4 regions of the Streptomyces sp. SP18BB07 genome follow, and region 1 is predicted to be linked to each of the others. Evidence: riboswitches for the same ligand, from Rfam matches in the RefSeq annotation. Region 1 holds a riboswitch; each other region holds the start of a gene.
The links. Region 1 has a riboswitch for cyclic di-AMP ahead of PUR53_RS24665 (M23 family metallopeptidase). Riboswitches for the same ligand answer to the same signal wherever they lie in the genome.
Positions count from the first base shown of each region.

Region 2: it holds a riboswitch for cyclic di-AMP, as region 1 does, so the genes downstream of both, PUR53_RS30515 (C40 family peptidase) here and PUR53_RS24665 (M23 family metallopeptidase) in region 1, are expected to answer to the same signal.
Region 3: it holds a riboswitch for cyclic di-AMP, as region 1 does, so the genes downstream of both, PUR53_RS16955 (M23 family metallopeptidase) here and PUR53_RS24665 (M23 family metallopeptidase) in region 1, are expected to answer to the same signal.
Region 4: it holds a riboswitch for cyclic di-AMP, as region 1 does, so the genes downstream of both, PUR53_RS07545 (C40 family peptidase) here and PUR53_RS24665 (M23 family metallopeptidase) in region 1, are expected to answer to the same signal.

Region 1 covers NZ_JAQYWT010000324.1:178,446-183,629, reverse strand. The annotation lists gene PUR53_RS24685 (helix-turn-helix domain-containing protein) at 1-430, shown strand, start outside; gene PUR53_RS24680 (DUF6126 family protein) at 427-549, shown strand; gene PUR53_RS24675 (tyrosine-protein phosphatase) at 577-1,374, opposite strand; gene PUR53_RS24670 (alpha-galactosidase) at 1,631-3,703, shown strand; cyclic di-AMP (ydaO/yuaA leader) riboswitch at 4,006-4,164, shown strand; gene PUR53_RS24665 (M23 family metallopeptidase) at 4,169-5,184, shown strand, end outside.
Region 2 covers NZ_JAQYWT010000341.1:59,686-64,869, reverse strand. The annotation lists gene PUR53_RS30540 (8-amino-7-oxononanoate synthase) at 1-1,128, shown strand, start outside; gene PUR53_RS30535 (DUF397 domain-containing protein) at 1,186-1,410, opposite strand; gene PUR53_RS30530 (helix-turn-helix domain-containing protein) at 1,420-2,280, opposite strand; gene PUR53_RS30525 (ATP-binding protein) at 2,528-2,986, shown strand; gene PUR53_RS30520 (DUF6328 family protein) at 2,958-3,506, opposite strand; gene PUR53_RS30515 (C40 family peptidase) at 3,584-4,057, opposite strand; cyclic di-AMP (ydaO/yuaA leader) riboswitch at 4,061-4,231, opposite strand; gene PUR53_RS30510 (hypothetical protein) at 4,614-4,931, opposite strand; gene PUR53_RS30505 (ATP-dependent Clp protease proteolytic subunit) at 4,939-5,184, opposite strand, start outside.
Region 3 covers NZ_JAQYWT010000295.1:138,534-143,717, forward strand. The annotation lists gene PUR53_RS16940 (DNA gyrase/topoisomerase IV subunit A) at 1-141, opposite strand, end outside; gene PUR53_RS16945 (M16 family metallopeptidase) at 523-1,911, shown strand; gene PUR53_RS16950 (M16 family metallopeptidase) at 1,908-3,296, shown strand; cyclic di-AMP (ydaO/yuaA leader) riboswitch at 3,501-3,672, shown strand; gene PUR53_RS16955 (M23 family metallopeptidase) at 3,686-4,474, shown strand; gene PUR53_RS16960 (GntR family transcriptional regulator) at 4,676-5,184, shown strand, end outside.
Region 4 covers NZ_JAQYWT010000237.1:26,260-31,443, reverse strand. The annotation lists gene pcrA (DNA helicase PcrA) at 1-1,118, opposite strand, end outside; cyclic di-AMP (ydaO/yuaA leader) riboswitch at 1,373-1,530, shown strand; gene PUR53_RS07545 (C40 family peptidase) at 1,540-2,730, shown strand; gene PUR53_RS07540 (hypothetical protein) at 2,774-3,127, opposite strand; gene PUR53_RS07535 (C40 family peptidase) at 3,600-4,679, shown strand; gene PUR53_RS07530 (response regulator transcription factor) at 4,867-5,184, opposite strand, start outside.

The sequences.
Region 1 (5,184 bases):
GGCCCGCGTCTACGGTACGACCGTCTCCGAACTGCTGGGCGAGACCGTCGCCGAACGGGACGCCGTGCTGCGAGCGCCCGACATGGAGCCCACCCGGGCCGGTGGCTGGACGTACTGGCAGGCGGGTGCGTCCGGGCGCGGGATGCAAGCGCTGCGCGTCCATGTGCCGCACGGCTCGCAGGGCGACATGGTGCGGGTGCATCCCGGCGAGGAGTGGCTCTACGTCCTCAAGGGGCGGCTGCGGCTGCGCCTCGGGGACACCGCGCATCTGCTGGCACCCGGGGTCAGCGCGCACTTCGACTCGCTGACCCCGCACCGCATCGCCGCCGCCGACCCCGACGGCGCCGACCTCCTGTTCGTCCACACCCTTCTGCAGAGCCCGACGGCCACGCTGTGCCTCGGGCCGACCAGCCCCGGAGAGACTCCATGACCGACCTGGAAGACAAGTTCCCCCGCGCCCTGTGGGTGCGGCTCATCATCTACATCGCGGTCGGCCACGTCTTCGCGGCCTTCATCTATCTGCTGTTCGAGGTGGGCGCCAACCAGTGACCACGGGGCCGGGACGGGCCGCCCTGCCTAGTCCAGCAGGCGCTCGCGCAGGTGCTCCCGGGTTTCAGGGGTGATCTTCAGGCCCTGCTCCAGGTAGGTGTCCACATCCCCCCAGGTCTGCTCGATGGTGTCGAAGGCCGCCTGCAGGTACTCGGCGCGGGCGTCGAAGAGCGGGCTCAGCAGCTCCATGACCTCCGGGGAGTAGGCGTTCGCCGCGCGGCTGCTGCGGTGCACCTTGTAGCGGCGGTGCTTGGCGTTCGACTCCAGGTAGTCGGCGACGATGGCCTCGCGCTCCACACCCAGGGTGAGCAGGGTGATGGCGACGGAGAGGCCCGCACGGTCCTTGCCCGCCGCGCAGTGCATCAGCGCGGGCACACTGTCCTCGGCCAGGGCGTGCAGCACCCGGGAGTGCTCGGCCGTGCGGTCCTTGATGATCCGGCGGTAGGAGGCGATCATCCGGCCGGCCCCCTTGCCGTCGTCCAGCAGCGCGCGCAGCTGGTCCAGGTCGCCGTCGCGGACCAGCTTCCAGAACTCGGCGCCGTCCGCCGGGTCGCTCAGCGGCAGGTTCACATTGAGGACGCCGGGCAGCTCGACGTCCGGGCCCTCCAGCTTGTGGTCGGCCGCGTTACGGAAGTCGAAGATCGTGTGCAGGCCCAGGGAGGCGAGGAACGCGGCGTCCTCGTCGGTCGCGTGCGCCAGGTGACCGCTGCGGAACAGCACCCCGTGACGCACCCGGCGGCCGTCCACGGTCGGCAGACCCCCCACATCGCGGAAATTACGCACCCCGGTCAGCTCGGGCTCGGTCGACGGGATCTGCTGCGTCACTGGGGCTCCCTCCCATCCGCCCGTCCGCGCCGAGCGCCGACGGGCACGCACTCGACATCGAGGCGCGCCCTCGACGATACGACATGCGTGCGTACGCCAATGAGTTGTCCACCGCCGGGTACGGGAGCCCGGAACGGTTGTCCACAGGCCGCTCGGCGGACGCGGCGGAGGTTGTCCACAGGCGCCGTCGAGCGCCTGCGGCGACCTGCGATGATGTTGAAGCCCGATCGCACCTGTTCGAATCTGTGGGGGCTTGATGTTGGAAATCGGCGCAGACGGCCGGACCTGGCTTCTCACCGGGCCCAGGAGCAGCTATGCCCTGCGGCTCACCGAGAACGACGAGCTGCTGCACCTGCACTGGGGTCCCCGGATCGCCCTCGCGGACGCCGAGGAACTGGCGGCACGGCAGCAGCTGCCGTACTGGCCGTTCGAGGCTCCGGTCGACGGACACGAGGAGTACCCCGTCGAGGGCGGACCCCGCTTCACCCGTCCGGCCCTGGCCGTGCGCACGGACGAGCGGCGGGGCACCGAGTGGACCTTCCAGGCGTACGAGGCCGACGGCGACGAGCTGCGGCTGCGGTTCACCGACGACGGACTCGGGATCACCCTGCACTACCGGATGCGCGACGACGTGGTCGAGCGCTGGGTGACCCTCGCCAACGAGGGGCCGACGGTGGAGCTGCTGCGGGCCGACTCGGCGACCTGGACGCTGCCGCGCGCGGAGGAGACCTGGCGCCTCTCCCAGCTGCACGGGCGGTGGGCGGCGGAGTCCCGGCTCGTGCGCGCCGACCTCACCTACGGCGAGAAGGTCATCGGCAGCCGCCGCGGCCACACCGGGCACCAGCACCTGCCCTGGGTCGCCCTCGACACCGACGCCACCGAGGAGCGCGGCGAGGTCTACGGCTGTGCCCTCGGCTGGTCGGGTTCCTGGCGGATCGCGGTGGCCCAACTCCCGGACGCGCGTGTGCAGATCACCGGCGGCGCCGGATACGACGAGTCCGGACTGCTGCGGCTGGAGACGGGCGGGACCTTCACCACACCCGTCTTCGCCGGCCTGTGGAGCGACGGCGGCTTCGGCGGGGCGAGTCGCGCCTGGCACGCCTACCAGCGGACGTATGTCATCCCGGACGCGGACCAGGACCGGCCGGTGCTCTTCAACTCCTGGGAGGCAACCGAGTTCGACATCTCCGAGGAACAGCAGGAGGCCCTCGCGCGCCGGGCGGCCGCCATCGGGGTCGAGCTGTTCGTGGTGGACGACGGCTGGTTCGGGGCGCGCACCAGCGACCGGGCCGGCCTCGGCGACTGGACGCCCAATCCGGACCGCTTCCCGAAGGGGCTGCGGCCGCTCGCCGAGCGTGTGCACTCGCTCGGGATGCAGTTCGGCATCTGGGTCGAGCCGGAAATGGTCAATCCGGACAGTGAGCTGTACCGGGCGCACCCTGAATGGGCCCAGTTCCAACCGGGTCGAAAGCGGACGGAACTGCGCAATCAGCTCGTGCTCAATCTCGCGCGTGAGGACGTCCAGGAATACCTCTGGGAGCGGCTCGACACGCTCCTGTCCAGCGCGCCGATCGACTATGTGAAGTGGGACTTCAACCGCTGCTTCACGGACGCGGGCTGGCCCGGTGAGCCCTATCCGCAGAAGCTGTGGGTCGAGCACGTGCACGCCTTCTACGCCCTGCTGGACCGGCTCAGGGCCGCGCACCCGGGGGTCGCGTTCGAGTCGTGCTCGGGCGGCGGCGGCCGGATCGACCTCGGGGTCATGGCGCGGACGGACCAGGTGTGGACCTCCGACAACACCGACCCGCTCGACCGGCTCGCCATCCAGCACGGCTTCAGCCAGATCCACCCGGCGCGGGCCATGGCCGCCTGGGTCACCGACAGCCCGAACAACCAGCTCAACGGGCGGGTCAGCTCGCTGCGGTTCCGGTTCGTCAGCGCCATGGCGGGTGTGCTCGGCGTGGGCGGCGACCTCACCGAGTGGAGCGAGGAGGAGCTGGCCGAGGCCCGGGAGTGGGTGGAGCTGTACAAGGAGATCCGGCCGGTCGTGCAGCGCGGCGACCTGTACCGGCTGCGGCCGCCGACGGGCGGGCTGAGCGCCGTGCAGTACGTCCACGGTGACGAGGTCGTCGTCCTCGCCTGGCTCCAGGCCCAGCACTACGGCGAGCCGCTCGCCCCGCTGCGACTGCGCGGGCTGGACCCGACGGGGACCTACGAGTGCCGCGAAACGGGCGAAATGCACCGGGGTGCCGTGCTGGCGCATCACGGATTGCCGACCGGGCTGCGCGGCGACTTCGATGCGACGATTATCCGACTCCGCCGCACTTGAGCCTTCTGTCCGAAATAGAGCTGTAAATCCAACAAGACCTGGAATAAAGCCTACTGGGCCGTAGGCGCGTGAGCAGCGTCATATTCGTGACATTCCGTTGCCGTCATGTCCACGTAATTCGTGCGGATTTCCAGGGAGGTTGGAATGCGCCCTAGACCGGTCTATTACGGAGCGTGATGGTGAATTGATGTAAGGATCAGTGCGGAAGACGCACAGGAAGTCCCAATGGTTGTCTCTGTGGGCACAAGTCGCTTACGTTCGGCGTCAATCCGGACGGACGCCCAATCCTGCCGCCGACCGGAGCCGCGTACCGACCCGATCCACGGCAGGAGCGGGGGACCCACAGGAATCACCGCCTGTTCCGGTCTCCGGAACGGCTAGGGGTAAAGCCGTGCGCAAACACGGCCGGACATCTCCAGTCCGCACCCGACAGCTCACCTCGCAGGCGCCGGAGAGGAATTCGTCATGCCCGCGAAGGGTAAGCACCGCCGTCCGAAGCCCCAGCGCTTCACCCGCTCGATCGCCGCCGCCGGCACCGGTGGCGCGGCGCTCGCGCTGCCGCTGATCGGAGCCGCCGGCGCCCACGCCGCGACCCCGAGCGCCACCGTCTCCGGTGTCTCCGAGAAGCCGACGACGATCGCCGCCGAGAAGGCCGCGGCCGAGGTCGGCGCGCGGATCGAGCAGGCCGAGAAGGCCGCGCAGGCGGAGAAGACCGCCACCAAGAAGGCGGCGACCAAGACCTACTCGGTGAAGGTCGGCGACTACCTCGCGAAGATCGCGGACGAACAGGACGTCGAGGGCGGCTGGAAGCAGCTGTACTCGGACAACCGGGAGGCGATCGGCTCCGACCCCTCGCTCATCCACCCGGGGCTGAAGCTGTCGATAGGTGAGCGGGCCGCGTCGAGCGAGACGTCGCGCTCCTCGTCCAAGCCGCAGCTGTCGCAGTCCTCGAAGCCCGCCGAGTCGGCCGCGCCGTCCCAGCCGTCGAAGCCCTCCGGTTCCGCGAAGCAGGAGTCGAAGGACACCAAGGTGTCGACCTCCACGGCGAGCGGCCAGTCCTCGTCGTCCAACGCCTCCGGCTTCAGCCGGCCCATCCTGAGCGGGACCGTCGGTACCGCGTACAAGACCGCCGGCAGCATGTGGTCCAGCGGCTACCACACGGGCGTCGACTTCGTGGCCCCGACCGGGACCAGCCTCAAGGCCGTGGGCGCGGGCACCGTCGTCTCCGCCGGCTGGGGCGGCGCGTACGGCAACCAGGTCGTCATCAAGCTCGCCGACGGCTACTACGCCCAGTACGCCCACCTGTCCTCGATCTCCGTCTCCGCGGGTCAGTCCGTGAGCGGCGGCCAGCAGATCGGCCTCTCGGGCGCGACCGGCAACGTCACCGGACCGCACCTCCACTTCGAGATCCGCACCAGCCCCAACTACGGCGCGGACATCGACCCGCTGGCCTACCTCCGCTCGAAGGGCGTCGGCGTCTG
Region 2 (5,184 bases), on a different contig from region 1:
GCGTTCGGCTGGATCGACGAGCAGGCCTCCGCGCGCCGCCGGGCCGGGCTGGTACGGACCCTGCGCCCCCGGCCCGCCGACTCCCCGCTCCTCGACCTAGCGAGCAACGACTACCTGGGTCTGGCCCGGCACCCCGAGATCACCGAGGGCGCCGCCGAGGCCGCGCGCCGATGGGGCGGCGGCGCCACCGGCTCCCGGCTCGTCACCGGCACCACCGAACTCCACGCCGAACTGGAGCGGGAACTCGCCGACTTCTGCGGCTTCGAGGCCGCCCTCGTCTTCTCCTCCGGCTACGCGGCCAACCTCGCCGCCGTCACCGCGCTCGCCCCGCACGGCTCCCTGATCGTCTCGGACGCGGGCAACCACGCCTCCCTCATCGACGGCTGCCGTCTGGCTCGGGGCACCACCCAGGTCGTGGCGCACGCCGACCCGGAGGCGGTCCGCAAGGCGTTGGCCGCGGGCGGCGGGGTGCCCGCTGTAGCCGTCTCCGACACGGTGTTCTCGGTGGACGGCGACGCCGCCCCGCTGGCCTCCCTCGCGGCCGCCTGCCGCGAGTTCGGCGCCGGGCTCGTGGTGGACGACGCGCACGGGCTCGGGGTCCTCGGCGACGGCGGCCGGGGCGCGCCCCACGCGGCGGGGCTCGCGGGCGACCCCGACGTCGTCGTGACGGTCACGCTGTCGAAGTCGCTGGGCAGCCAGGGGGGTGCCGTGCTCGGCCCGGCCAAGGTCATCGACCACCTGGTCAACGCGGCCCGGACGTTCATCTTCGACACGGGCCTCGCCCCGGCGGCGACCGGCGCGGCGCTCGCCGCGCTCCGGCTGCTGCGCCGTGAGCCGGAGCGCGCCGCACGCGCCCGTGAGGTGGCGCGGGAACTGCACACACGGCTGACGGCGTCGGGCCATGAAGCGGTGCGGCCCGACGCCGCCGTGGTCTCCGTACGGGCGCCGTCGCCGGATCAGGCGGTGAGGTGGGCGGCCGACTGCCGTGCGGCGGGTCTCGCCGTCGGCTGTTTCCGCCCCCCGTCCGTGCCGGACGGCGTGTCCCGGCTGAGGCTGACCGCCCGCGCGGATCTCACACGGGGGCAGATCGACCGGGCTGTGGGGATCATCGGCGATACGCGACCGTGAGTCGGCGTCAGGGCCGTGCGTCGCCGTAAGCGGAAGTGCGAACGCCGTCGGTGGTGGTCACCGCAGCGTGGTGATGAATCCCTCCCAGGCGTCGGGGTCGAACAGCAGGGCGGGCCCCGCCGTGTTCTTCGAATCGCGTACGGCCACCAGACCGGCCCAGCGGCCGGACGCGGGACGGGCCGTCTCCACGCAGTTGTTCATTCCCGTGCTGCGACTGCTGCGCAGCCATCGCACTCCGCGTAGTGCGGTACTGGTGGGTACGTTCCGAGGCAGTGCGGACATGGTGCCTCCTTACGCGCCGGCGGCTAGCCCGGCGATGTAATCCAACGAGTCCTCGGGCGAAAGGGCGTGGATCTGAAGGGCGTTGAAGGCCTCGACATACGCCTTGAGGTCTTCTTTCCGTTCGAGGTAGAGGCTACTCGTCAAGTGGTCGAGAACAACCACGTCCAGATCGGAAGTGCTCCTAAATGAGAAAATTACGAAAGGGCCCGTGACGCCGATGTGCGCCCCGGCAGTGAACGGCAGCACCTGCAGTCGCACCTGGGGAAGCCGGGCCGCCTCGACCAGCCGGCCCAGCTGCCGGGCCATGATCTCGGGACCGCCCACCTCACGTCGCAGAACGCCCTCGTCGAGCACGGCACTCAGCTTCAGCGGCGGGTTCCCGCGCAGCACCTCCTGCCGCGCCAGCCGCACTTCCACGAGCGCGTCGAGTTTGTCGTCTTCCAGCCCCTCCACCGCGGCCCGGGTCACCGCCCGCGCGTACTCGGGGATCTGCAGCAGACCCGGCACCACCGAGGTCTCCAGCGTCCGCATCCCCCCGGCCTGCGACTCCAGGCTGATGAAGTCCCGGTACGTCGGCGGCAGTACGCCCCGGTAGGCGTGCCACCAGTTGTGCCGCCCGCCACCGTCCTCGGAGCCCGCGAGCGCCAAAAGCAGCTCCCGTAACTCGGTGTCGGCGACCCCGTACGCGTCCAGCAGCTTGCGCACGTCCGCGGGCTTCACGCCGCTGGCGCCCGTCTCGATCCGGCTCACCTTGGACTGGTGCCAGCCCACCCGATGGGCCGCCTCGATACTGGTGAGCGCGGAACGGGTGCGCAGGACACGCAACTCGGCACCGAGCTTGCGGCGGCGCACCGCCGGACCGTACTGCATGGGATTCTCCTTCCGCCCGGCGCGCGAAGTCGGGGTGACGACAGAGGATGGACGAAACCCTCACCCAAATACGGTCGGCCGTCGGATAGTTCACCGCTTCGAGCGACAGATATATGCATATCTTGGTGGATCGCCACCCGTGACAGCCCAGGTAGTGGCAGTCTGGCGCGAAGCACCAGTCCGGGACCGTAGTCGAACCATCCGCTCCCTGTCGGACACCGGTCCCGTGGGAAAGGGACGCCTCGCCATGGCAGATCACCTGGAAGCATCCGTCACTCTGCCGAGCGATCCCGCCTCGGTGTCCACGGCCCGGAACTACGTCGCCGGCGTGCTCGCCGAATGGGGCCTGCCGGGCGACACCGACGTCGCCGACACCGTGCGCCTGATCGTGTCCGAACTCGCCACCAACGCCGTCCAGCACACCCTCGGTCAGTCGCCCACCTTCACCGTGGACCTCGCCCTCGACCGGGACGAGCGCCTGCGCATCGGCGTCACCGACAGCCATCCACGCTTCCCGAAACGGCTGCCGGCCGCCGTCCAGCAGGACAACGGCCGGGGCATGGTCATCATCCGCTGGCTGACCGCCGAGTGCGGCGGCAGGCTCAGCGTCAGACCCACACGGGAGGGCGGAAAAACGGTGGCGATCGAACTGCCGTGGACGGTCCCGGTGCGGCCGGTCAGCGCGGGCGGTCCGCAGGAACCCTGACGGGGCCCTCGTCCGTGGCCGACCGTGCCGACGAGTCGGCGTGGTCGGAGAAGCGGACCACCAGTTTCGGGAGCGCGGCCCACAGGAGCAGGCAGACGAGGAAGGTGCCGGCCCCGGCGGCCATCCCGGCCTTCCGGCCGAGCGTCACGTCCACGACGAGCAGGACGGAGCCGGTGAAGGCCGGCATCAGCACGATCAGGCCCGCGGTGGCCAGCCGGGACGACACCTGGACGATGAGGGGCTTGGCGTTCTGCTGGAAGAGCGAGCGGTGCAGGGCGGCCGGGGCGGTGAAGAGCGTCGCCGCGAGGACCGCGAGCAGCAGGGTGACGACGTAGGTGGCGCGCTGGAAGGAGTCCAGGTCCGGGAAGCGCGGGGTGAAGGCCAACGTCAACAGGAACGCGAAGAGGATCTGCACCCCGGTCTGGGTGACGCGCAACTCCTGGAGCAGTTCGGAGAAATTGCGGTCGGCGCGTTCGAGGGGGGTCTCGTTGCGTGCGGGACGGGTGCGTTCGTCGGCCATGGTCGAACGGGTATCCAAAACCGCCGGTCGCACGCCCGTCGGGGGCGGCGGAGAGCTCCGCCGCCCCCGACGGTGGGTCAGCGGACCCGGCCGTACCAGACGTTCTTCGTCCACAGCTTCTGCAGCCGGACGACGTCACCCGTCTTCGGCGAGTGCCAGATCTTTCCCTTCCCCGCGTAGATACCGACGTGGTAGACGTTCGAGCCCGAGTGGAAGAAGACGAGGTCTCCGAGCTTGCGGCTGCTCGCGGAGATGTGCTTCGTCTTGTTGTACTGCTGCTGAGCAGTACGGGGCAGCTTCTTGCCCGCCTTCTTGAACGAGTAGAGCGTCAGCCCTGAGCAGTCGAACCTGCTCGGGCCCACGGCGCCGTACTTGTAAGGGGAGCCCTTCTTGGAAGCCGCGACCTTGAGTGCCTTCGACGCCACCGTGGCGGCCTCGGCGCCGGATGCGGCGCCCGGGACCACGATGCTGCCGCTGACAGCGGCGATGGTCAGAGCCGAGGCCGTGCCGGCCCGGGTCAACAGCGACGGGACACGATTCAGCGCAGTCATGCGCAACCCTTCGTCAGCCGCCTGTGAAGGATGACCTGTCGGATTCGGGCTGGCGAAGTTGCCCGGCCGCTGACGCGGCTTCACCCCAAGGGCTGCTCGGCGCGGTCATGGCGTGACCGTTCCGGCGACCCGTCGTGCTTGGGTCCTCCACTCCTGCCGATGCACTTCTGTCGACCGGTCATCCGGGCGGCGGCAGGACTCGGCGTCCACCCGGATCGCCCCGCCGCTGTGGCGGGGGCTTGTCGTCAGGAAGGGATCTTGGCGCACAGAAGTCCGAAAATCCCAACGGAACCGGGGATTTGTGGTCTTACTCACCACTCGCCCGTTCGGGTGGACAGACCATTTTCAGCGGTTGTGTCCAGCCGGTCGAGGAGGTCCGCACCAGCACCGGAATGACATATTCCGGCCCGGTACCAGGCATGTTGCGCAACTTCACAGGTCCTCACGACGTATGGGCCGATGGGTCGATCGCAGTAGGCCGTCCGGACGGCACGAAACCTGGACCGGACGCCCCGTCAGTAGTACGGCGAGCGACCCGGGATCGGTTCAGGCGCGTTCAGGCGGGTGAGTCCTCCGGCTCCGGCGGCAGCGCCACCCGGCCCGCCCGTCGCTCGCCGTCCAGGACCCGAAGGGCGCGCGCGAGCGTCGGGGCGTGGACTTCGTTCTCCCCGCGCCTGTGCATCAGTTCGAGCGCATCGCGCAGGGCGGCCGCCTTGGCGACGAGCGCCTGCGCCGCGCGCAACCCGCGATATGTGTCACCCGGCCGGGCCGGATTGATCCGGCCGAGCAGATCGACCACATCCAGGTAACGGTCGATCAGCTCGGCCTCGGCGCGGGTGAGCGCGGGCAACGGCGGGAGTTCGGGTGGGAGCATCCGCGGCTCACCTCGCGCCGGGGAGCGTGCCCGAGGTCCTGCGGCCCGGAATCACCCGATCGGCCAGGCCGTACTCGACCGCCGCCTCCGCGTCGAGGAACGTGTCCCGCTCGATGTCCGCGCTGATCCGCTCCGGGCTCTGGCCGGTGTGCCGGACGAGCATCTCCTCCAGCCTCCGGCGGTTGCGCGTCAGCTCCTCGGCCTGGATGGCCAGATCGCTGGCCTGCCCCTCGATCCGGTCGGCCACCGCCGG
Region 3 (5,184 bases), on a different contig from region 1:
GTCGGGCAGGGCTCGGGAGTAGATGACCGAGTACGCGTACTCCAGGAAGGAGCCCTGCATCTCGTCGACGACGTCGATGTCGAGGATCCGCTCCTCGAACGCGTCGTCGGGCGGCGGGGTCTTCGTGCTGCGGCGGGCCATCGCTGCCGGCTCCTCTTTTTCTGGTCGCTCACCTACGGGGCGCTCACGTCTCCAGCTCACTCCCACCGGGAGGTGAACGGGATCTGACGCGCACCATTGTGGACTGCCGCACTGACAAGCCCGACACGACCCGGCGCCGACCGCCGGGCACGCCCTCCCGGGCCGCCGCGTCAACAGCGTGCGCCGACTTTAACCAGTGACCGTCGGCGGCAACCCCCGTCTCGCTCTCGGCGTACGAGCCCCGGGAACTTCTCCAGGCGTCCGCGCGCTTGCATACAGTGGCAGGACCGGCAGGAAAACAGCGGTTTCCACGACGGTTCCACGACGGACGGACCACGGATTCCGCGACCACAGCACAGCGATCGAAGGGACGTACCGCCCATGGGTCACACGGCCACAGCCGAGGCCGGCTCCGAAGGCCTGACAGTGAGGGAGCACCGCCTGGCCAACGGCCTGCGCGTGGTGCTCTCCGAGGACCACCTGACCCCGGTCGCGGCGGTGTGCCTCTGGTACGACGTCGGTTCGCGCCACGAGGTCGAGGGCCGCACGGGCCTCGCCCACCTCTTCGAGCACCTGATGTTCCAGGGCTCGGGCCAGGTCAAGGACAACGGCCACTTCGAGCTGGTCCAGGGCGCGGGCGGTTCGCTGAACGGCACCACCAGCTGGGAGCGCACCAACTACTTCGAGACCATGCCCACCCACCAGCTGGAGCTCGCGCTGTGGCTGGAGGCCGACCGCATGGGCAGCCTGCTGCTCGCGCTCGACCAGAAGAACCTGGACAACCAGCGGGCCGTCGTCAAGAACGAGCGCCGCCAGCGGTACGACAACGTGCCCTACGGCACCGCCTTCGAGAAGATCTTCCGCCTGGCCTACCCGGTGGGCCACCCCTACCGGCACACGCCGATCGGCTCGATGGACGACCTGGAGGCGGCCAGCCTGGAGGACGCCCAGCAGTTCTTCAGGACGTACTACGCGCCCAACAACGCCGTCCTGTCGATCGTCGGCGACATCGACCCGGAGCAGACCCTCGCCTGGGTCGAGAAGTACTTCGGCTCCATCCCCTCCTACGACGGCAAGCCCGCGCCCCGCGACGGCGCACTGCCCGACGTCATGGGCGCGCAGATGCGCGAGGTCGTCGAGGAGAACGTGCCCGCCCGCGCGTTGATGGCCGCCTACCGGCTGCCGGAGGACGGCACGCGCGCGTGCGACGCGGCCGACCTGGCGCTGACCATCCTCGGCGGCGGCGAGTCCTCCCGCCTCTACAACCGGCTCGTCCGCCGCGACCGTACGGCCGTGACGGCGGGCTTCGGCCTGCTGCGGCTGGCCGGCGCGCCCTCCATGGCGTGGCTGGACGTGAAGACCTCCGGCGACGTCGAGGTGCCCGTCATCGAGGCCGCCGTCGACGAGGAGCTCGCCCGGTTCGCCGCCGAGGGCCCCACGGCCGAGGAGATGGAGCGCGCCCAGGCCCAGTTGGAGCGTGAGTGGCTGGACCGGCTCGGCACGGTCGCGGGCCGCGCCGACGAACTGTGCCGGTACGCGGTCCTGTTCGGTGACCCCAAGCTCGCCCTGACGGCCGTCGACCGGGTCCTGGAGGTGACGGCCGACGAGGTCCAGGAGATCGCCAAGGCGCGCCTGAGGCCCGACAACCGCGCGGTGCTCGTCTACGAGCCCGTCGCCGGCGAGGAGGACGCCGAAGAGGGCGCCCAAGAGGAGACCGCCGCGGCCGAGGCCGCCGGAACCACCGACGAGACCGAGGAGTCGGCGAAGTGACCGAGCTCGCGACCATGGAATTCCACCCGCAGCCCCAGGCCGGCGAGGCCAGGCCCTGGGCGTTCCCGGCGCCCGAGCGCGGCACCCTGGACAACGGCATGACCGTGCTGCGCTGCCACCGCCCCGGCCAGCAGGTCGTCGCCGTCGAGGTGCTCCTCGACGCGCCCCTGGACGCCGAGCCCGCCGGCATCGAGGGTGTCGCCACCATCATGACCAGGGCCTTCTCCGAGGGCACCGACAAGCACACGGCCGAGGAGTTCGCCGCCGAGCTGGAGCGGTGCGGCGCCACCCTCGACTCGCACGCCGACCACCCCGGCGTACGCCTGTCCCTCGAAGTGCCGGTGTCGCGGCTGGAGAAGGCCCTCGGTCTGCTCGCCGACGCCCTGCGGGCCCCCGCGTTCGAGGACGGCGAGATCGAGCGGCTGGTGGCCAACCGGCTCGACGAGATCCCGCACGAGACCGCCAACCCGGGCCGCCGGGCCGCCAAGGAGCTCTCCAAGCAGCTGTTCCCGGCCACCTCCCGGATGTCGCGGCCCCGCCAGGGCACCGAGGAGACCGTCGAGGGCATCGACTCCGCGGCCGTGCGCGCCTTCTACGAGCGGCACGTACGCCCCGCGACGGCCACCGCCGTGGTCGTGGGCGACCTCACGGGGGTCGACCTCGACGCGCTGCTCGGCGACACCCTGGGCGCCTGGACCGGCTCCCCGGCTGCCCCGCGGCCCGTGCCGTCGGTGAGCGCCGACGACACCGGGCGCGTGATCATCGTGGACCGTCCCGGTTCCGTGCAGACCCAGTTGCTCATCGGCCGCGTGGGCGCCGACCGGCACGACCGGGTGTGGCCGGCCCAGGTGCTCGGCACCTACTGCCTCGGCGGCACCCTCACCTCCCGTCTGGACCGCGTCCTGCGCGAGGAGAAGGGCTACACCTACGGCGTGCGGGCGTTCGGCCAGGTGCTGCGGGCCGCGCCCGACGGTTCGGGCGTCGCGATGCTCGCCATCAGCGGCTCCGTCGACACCCCCAACACCGGGCCGGCGCTGGACGATCTGTGGACGGTGCTGCGCACCCTCGCCGCCGAGGGCCTGACCGACGCCGAGCGTGATGTCGCCGTGCAGAACCTCGTCGGGGTCGCCCCGCTCAAGTTCGAGACGGCCGCGGCCGTGGCGAGCACGCTGGCCGACCAGGTCGAGCAGTACCTGCCGGACGACTACCAGTCGACGCTGTACCGCCAACTCGCCGCCACCGGCACCGTGGAGGCCACCGCGGCGGCCGTGAGCGCCTTCCCGGTGGACCGTCTGGTGACCGTCCTCGTCGGGGACGCCGCGCAGATCGAGGAGCCGGTCAGGGCCCTCGGGATCGGCGAAGTGACCGTCGTCCCGGCCGAGTAGGGGAACGACCGTACGGACGCGTGTCAGTGGGGCCCTGGTGACGGAAGAGTCACCAGGGCCCATGTTTGTCCGTATTGGTGGCGGAGGTTGCGTGTCTGACCTGTGGCGTAGTTAACAAATCCTGTGATCCGTTTGTTATTTCGAAGACGGCCCACTTAGCGTCAGTCCGGCTGTTCGTCAGAAGTTCGCCGCATCCGCGGCACCGGACAGTCATCGCCGAGTCCCCATGGCGCGAGCCAGGGGAGCCGGGGACCCACCGAAGTCCCTGGGGTGAATCGGGTGCCCTTCGCGGAGCGACGCGAAACGAGGGGTAGCCGTAGGAGACCTTCCTGCTCCGAACCCGTCAGCTAACCCGGTAGGCGAGAAGGAAGGAAAGGATCAGCCACTTCATGGCGTTCACCCGCGCCCCCGGCAAGCACCGCCGTCCCGGCCGTGTGCAGCGCACGACCACGAGGAACGTGGGCGTAGCCGCTCTCACCACCACCGGTGTCCTCGGCACCCTCGCCGGCCCCGCGCTCGCCGCGGAGGAGCCCGCCGTCGAGCAGACCGGCCTGAACCAGATCATCACTCTCGGCGACACGGTCGCCGACCAGGTCGACGCCCAGGCCGTGGCCCAGCAGCAGGCTGCCGAGGTGGCCGCTGTCAAGAAGAAGGCGCAGGAGGAGGCCAGGAAGGCCGCCGCCGAGAAGGCCGAGCAGGAACGTGCCGCCGCCAAGGAGCGCGAGGAGATCAAGGCCCGTGCCGCCCGCGCGGCCGAGCGCGAGCGCCTCAACGCCTACGTCGCCCCCATCAGCGGCTCCTACATCTCCACCGGCTACAAGGCCGGCGGTGCGGTCTGGTCCTCCGGCAGCCACACCGGTGTCGACTTCCACGCCGCGTCCGGCACGGCCGTCCACGCGGTCGGCTCCGGCACGGTCGTCGAGGCGGGCTGGGGCGGTGCCTACGGCAACAACATCGTCATCAAGATGAACGACGGCACGTACACCCAGTACGGCCACCTGTCGTCCATCGGCGTCTCCGTCGGCCAGACGGTCACCCCCGGCCAGCAGATAGGCCTCTCCGGGGCCACCGGCAACGTCACCGGGGCCCATCTGCACTTCGAGGCCCGGACGACGGCCGAGTACGGCTCGGACATCGACCCCGCCGCGTACCTGCGCTCGCACGGCGTGAACGTCTGACGCGCACCCACGCTTCCAGGAGGCCCCGGCTCACCGAGCCGGGGCTTTCCTCGTTCTACGAACCACCTTGTGACGTACCTCCTGTCCAAAAAATATCCCTGGATTCCGGTCCGCCATCGGAAATTCCGCTCCGCTGCAATAGAGTCGCTGGAACACACGTCAATCATCGACGTTTCACGGGGATTAAGGCGGAGGTCGGTCATGCGTATTCCGGCGCACTCGGTATGCACGGCGATCCGTGATGACATCGTCGCGGGTGTCTACGAGCGCGGCAGCCGGCTCACCGAGGAACTGCTCGCCCGCCGCTACGGCGTCAGCCGGGTGCCCGTGCGCGAGGCGCTGCGCACGCTGGAGGCCGAGGGCTTCGTGGTGACCCGCCGGCACGCGGGCGCGTGCGTCGCCGAGCCGACCGAGCAGGAGGCCGCCGACCTGCTGGAGATGCGCATGCTGCTGGAGCCCCTGGGCGCCGCCCGGGCCGCGCAGCGCCGTACGGAGGCGCACCTCAAGGTGTTGCGGGGTCTGGTCAGGCTGGGCCAGGAGCGGGCCAGGAGGGGCAACAGCGAGGATCTGCGCTCCCTGGGCGGCTGGTTCCACGAGACGCTCGCACAGGCCTCCGGCAGCCCCGCCCTGACCTCGACACTCGCCCAGCTGCGGCACAAGATCGCCTGGATGTACGCGGTCGAGGCGCCCTCCGACCCCGGGGAGTCCTG
Region 4 (5,184 bases), on a different contig from region 1:
TTGGCCGCGCTCAGGATGGTCTGCGTGGAGCGGTAGTTCTGCTCCAGCAGGATCGTGGTCGCGTCCGGGTAGTCCTCCTCGAACTGGAGGATGTTGCGGATGGTCGCACCGCGGAAGGCGTAGATCGACTGGTCCGCGTCACCCACGACGCAGAGCTCGGCCGGGGGGACGTCCCACTCGTTGGGCGGGACGTCGACCGGGTGCTCGGAGGTGCCGACCAACTCTCTGACCAGGGCGTACTGGGCGTGGTTGGTGTCCTGGTACTCATCGACGAGGACATGGCGGAAGCGACGGCGGTAGTGCTCGGCGACGTCCGGGAAAGCGCGCAGCAGATTGACCGTCGTCATGATCAGGTCGTCGAAGTCCAGCGCGTTCGCCTCGCGGAGGCGGGACTGGTAGAGCGCGTAGGCCTGCGCGAGGGTCTTCTCGAAGCCGTCGGCGGCCTGGGCGGCGAAGTCCTCCTCGTCGATCAGCTCGTTCTTCAGGTTCGAGATCTTGGCGCTGAAGGACTTGGGCGGGAAGCGCTTCGGGTCGAGGTCCAGATCACGGCAGACGAGCGCCATCAGCCGCTTGCTGTCGGCGGCGTCGTAGATCGAGAACGAGGACGTGAAGCCGAGCTTCTTCGACTCGCGGCGCAGGATCCGGACGCACGCGCTGTGGAAGGTCATGACCCACATCGCGTTCGCGCGCGGGCCGACGAGCTGCTCGACGCGCTCCTTCATCTCACCGGCGGCCTTGTTGGTGAAGGTGATCGCGAGGATCTGCCCCGGGTGGACCTGCCGCTCGCCGAGCAGGTGGGCGATGCGGTGGGTGAGCACCCGGGTCTTGCCGGAGCCCGCGCCGGCGACGATGAGCAGGGGGGATCCGGCGTGCACCACGGCCGCGCGCTGGTTCTCGTTCAGCCCGTCCAGGAGGGCCGCCGCGTCGATGGCCGGGCGGGGGGCGCCGCCTCTGTAGTACTCGTCCCGGTCCGGTGGCACGTCGAACTTCCCGCCGAACAGATCGTCCGGAAGCGGCTCCGGCACGTGATCGTCCTCGGGCGGCGGCGGGGGCTCCTCCGCGTGGCCGCGGGGGGCCTGGAGGTCCGCCAGGAAGCTGTCGTCAAAGAGGCTGCTCATCGCTCTCCGAGTCTAGGCGCCCCCACTGACAGCGAGGGGCCGCCCCGGGAAGTCCACACCCACCACCCACCGCGTCCACCTCACGACGGTGAGCGATCGAGCGTACCGCCTGTCGCGCGGAAGAGGCTAAGGTCACGAAAACGTATCGGGCATATCGAACATCAACCTTCACACGGGCCACACGAGTTGGCTAGCTTCTTCTTTAGGTCGTACGACACAACCGGCGAACGTCGCCGGGCCGCACGGCCTCCGCCGAGTCCGGTACGCCTCTCCCGGCGCCGGAACCGGGGACCCACCGACCTCTGGGGTGAATCGACCCGACCGCCGCTCGCGGCAAGGGTCGTAGGGCAAACCTTCCGAAGCTTGCGCCCGAACCCGACAGCTAACTCGGTAGGCGGACAACGGAAGGAGACGCCGCACCATGGCGCCGCACCGCAAGCCGCGTCCGACCGGCCGGACGCGCGCGGGCATACGCACCCCCGCTCTCGCCACGGCCGCCCTGACCTCCGTGGCCCTGCTCTCCCAGACGGCCACCGCCGCGCCCTCCGCCGACGACAGGCCGAGCCTGGAGGAGGTCGAGAAGAAGGTCGACGACCTCTACCGCCAGGCCGGGTCGGCGACCGAGAACTACAACGCGGCCAAGGAGCGGACGACCAAGCAGAAGAAGAAGGTCGACACCCTCCTCGACGACGTCGCCCAGCGCACGGAGAAGCTCAACGAGGCGCGGGAGGAACTGGGTTCGTTCGCGGCGGCCCAGTACCGCACCGGCGCAGCCGCTCCCGACCAGGCCTCGCTGCTCCTGGCGGACAACCCGCAGGACTACTTCGACCAGAACCAGCTGATGGACCGGTTGACGGACCGTCAGAAGGTAGCCGTCGACGCGTACGTCACCGAGCAGGCCGACGCGGCGGAGCAGCGCCGGACGGCGAGCGACAGCCTCGAAAAGCTCACCGAGTCGCAGAACGCCCTCAAGACCAGCAAGGCCAAGGTCCAGGCGAAGCTCGCCGAGGCCCGCGAACTGCTCTCCACCCTCACCGCCCAGGAGAAGGCCCGGCTCGCCGCGATCGAACAGCGCGAGCAGGAGGAGGCCGACCGCAAGGCGGAGGAGCTCGCGCGGCAGCAGGCGGCGCAGGCGAGCCAGGAGACCCCGACCGCCCAGGAGACCCAGGAGGCCCCGGGAGGGACCGCCGGCGGCACGGAGACGTCGCCGGGCACCACCGGGACCACCGCCCCGGTCGAGGACTCCACCTACGCGGCGAAGGCCACCAAGGCCCTGGCCTTCGCCCGAGCGCAGATCGGCAAGCCGTACGTCTGGGGTGCCACCGGCCCCGGCTCCTACGACTGCTCCGGCCTCACCCAGGCCGCCTGGAAGGCCGCCGGCGTCGACCTCCCGCGCACCACCTACGACCAGGTCGAGGCGGGCACCACCGTCCCCCTCGCCGACGCCAAGCCGGGTGACCTCGTCTTCTTCTACGACAACATCGGCCACGTCGGCCTCTACATCGGCAACGGCATGATGATCCACGCCCCCAAGCCAGGCACATACGTCCGCGAGGAGTCGGTCTTCTACGACGGCGAGTCCTCGATCCACAGCGTGGTACGACCGGCGTGACCCCCGCCGGGCCCGTCCGACGGGCTCGGCGCAGCGGCTCGCCTCAGGTCCAGAGCACCGCGATGAAGACGTTCGCGGTGGTCAGCGCGCCCACCAGGGCGAAGAGCGGCTTCTCCACCGTCTCCTCGTCGCGCTTCACGTAGACCAGGCCGAGGATCACGATCAGCAGGGCGAGCTTGATGCCGATCTTGATGTTGTTGACGGGCTGGTCGTCGGCCTGGTTGAGGCCGACGAGGAGGACGCCGGTGACGAGCATGGTGAGCGCGCCGTGCAGCATGGCGGGGACGAAGCGGGCCGCGCCCTGGCCCATGGCCTTCAGCTGGGTGAGGAATCCGCCCAGGAGGGAGGCGATGCCGATGATGTGGAGGCCGACGAGGATGTGGATGAGTACGTCCATGCGCGGAGCCTAATGAGGGGTCCGCAGCCGGTCGGGCACCGGGGGCGGACGCTGCGGGAACCCGCGATCGGCACTTCTCGATGATCTTGCATATATGCGCTCCATAGCACCGCCCCTCCCCCACCCGGTCCGAAATCACCGCATCGGTCATCGCACAGCGTGAAGTCGTCGGCTCCAGACCAGGATCTCGGTCACATACGGTCACCTCGTTATCGGTGCGCGCCACTTCCGTACAACGCGTTACCGAGCCATCACAGCCAGGTTTAGCGTCCTCCCTCAGGTGACCGGCTCCCCACCGCCGCCCGGGCCAGGGGCGGCAGTCGGCCACCACCGCCGAGAAAGGTCCGGCGGCGTCCCGCTCCCCCTGTGCGGGCCGCCGCCGGACGCGTAACCGCTCCCCCCAAGCGGTCCGTACGGACAGACGATGTTCGTACTGCGGACGGCGGTCGTACGGAGAGGACGTGGACTCCACGTGGCAGCGCACCGCAAGCCCAGACAGCGCTCGATCGGCGGCCATACGGCCCGCACGGCCGCGACGATCGCCCTCGCGGGCGCGGCGACCGCGACCGGTTTCGACGGCACCGGGCACGCCGATCCCCAGCTCACACCGGAGCAGGTGAAGGCGAAGGTGGCCAAGCTGTACCAAGAGGCCGAGGTCGCCACGGAGAAGTACAACGGTGCGAAGGAGAAGGCCGACAAGGCGCAGGAGAACCTGGAAGAGCTGCGCGATCAGGCCGCCCGCCGCACCGAACGGCTCAACTCGGCCCGGGACGAACTCGGTTCGCTGGCCGCGGCGCAGTACCGGGACGGCGGAATCGCCCCCTCCTGGCAGCTCGCCCTCTCCGCCGATCCCGACCAGTACCTGGACGGCGCGGCCCTCGCCGAGCGCGTCGGCAGCCGCCACTCGGCGGACGTGGCGAGCGTGCGGAAGCAACTGCTGGAGATCGAACGGCTGCGCGGCGCCGCCCGCGTCGAACTGGGCACGCTCAAGACCCGCCAGACGGAGCTGAAGCGGCACAAGAAAACCGTCACCTCCAAACTGACCGACGCCCGTCAGCTGCTCGGCCGGCTCACCACCGAGGACCGCACCCGCCTCGACACCCGTAGCGGCGGCACAGGGCACACTTCGCGCTCCTCCACCGGGGCCCAGCGCAGCCTCTCCGGCCCGGCCTCCCCCGTCTCCGCCCCGGCCGACGCCCCCAACTCCCGCGCCGCCGCGGCGGTCTCCTACGCCTACTCCAAGATCGGCAGCCCGTACGTCTGGGGCGCCACCGGCCCCAACGCCTTCGACTGCTCCGGCCTCACCCTGGCCGCCTATCGCGCCGCCGGCGTCTCCCTCCCCCGCACCACCTACTCCCAGATCAACGCCGGCCCCCGCGTCGCCCGCTCCGAACTCCGCCCGGGCGACCTCGTCTTCTTCTACTCCGGCATCAGCCACGTGGGCATCTACATCGGCAACGGCCAGATGATCCACGCCCCCAACCCCTCGGCCCCGGTACGCGTGGCACCTCTGGACGAGATGCCCTACGTGGGGGCAACCCGGGTGGCCTGAGCCGGGCCCCGAGGCCTGATGGCCCGAGCGCGGCGGCTGGGAGCTGCACCACCCGTGCGGGAAGCACGCCGGGCGCGTCCGGTGTGCCCGACGGCCCTGGCCGCCCCGGCTCCCCCTGGCCCACCCGCGCTCGCCCACGTCACCGGCAGCCGCACGACCGGCAGAGCGGCCCCGGAGCCTCCGCCCCTCACACCAGGCGGCGTGCCGTCGCCCACCTCGTCAACTCGTGGCGGTTGGAGAGCTGCAACTTCCGCAGGACGGCGGAGACATGGGACTCCACCGTCTTCACCGAGATGTAGAGCTGCTTGGCGATCTCCTTGTACGCATAGCCGCGCGCGATGAGCCGCAGCACCTCGCGCTCGCGCTGGGTGAGACGGTCGAGGTCCTCGTCGACGGGCGGGGCGTCGGTGGAGGCGAAGGCGTCGAGGACGAAGCCGGCCAGCCGGGGAGAGAAGACCGCGTCGCCCTCCTGCACCCGGAAGATGGAGTCGACCAGATCCGAGCC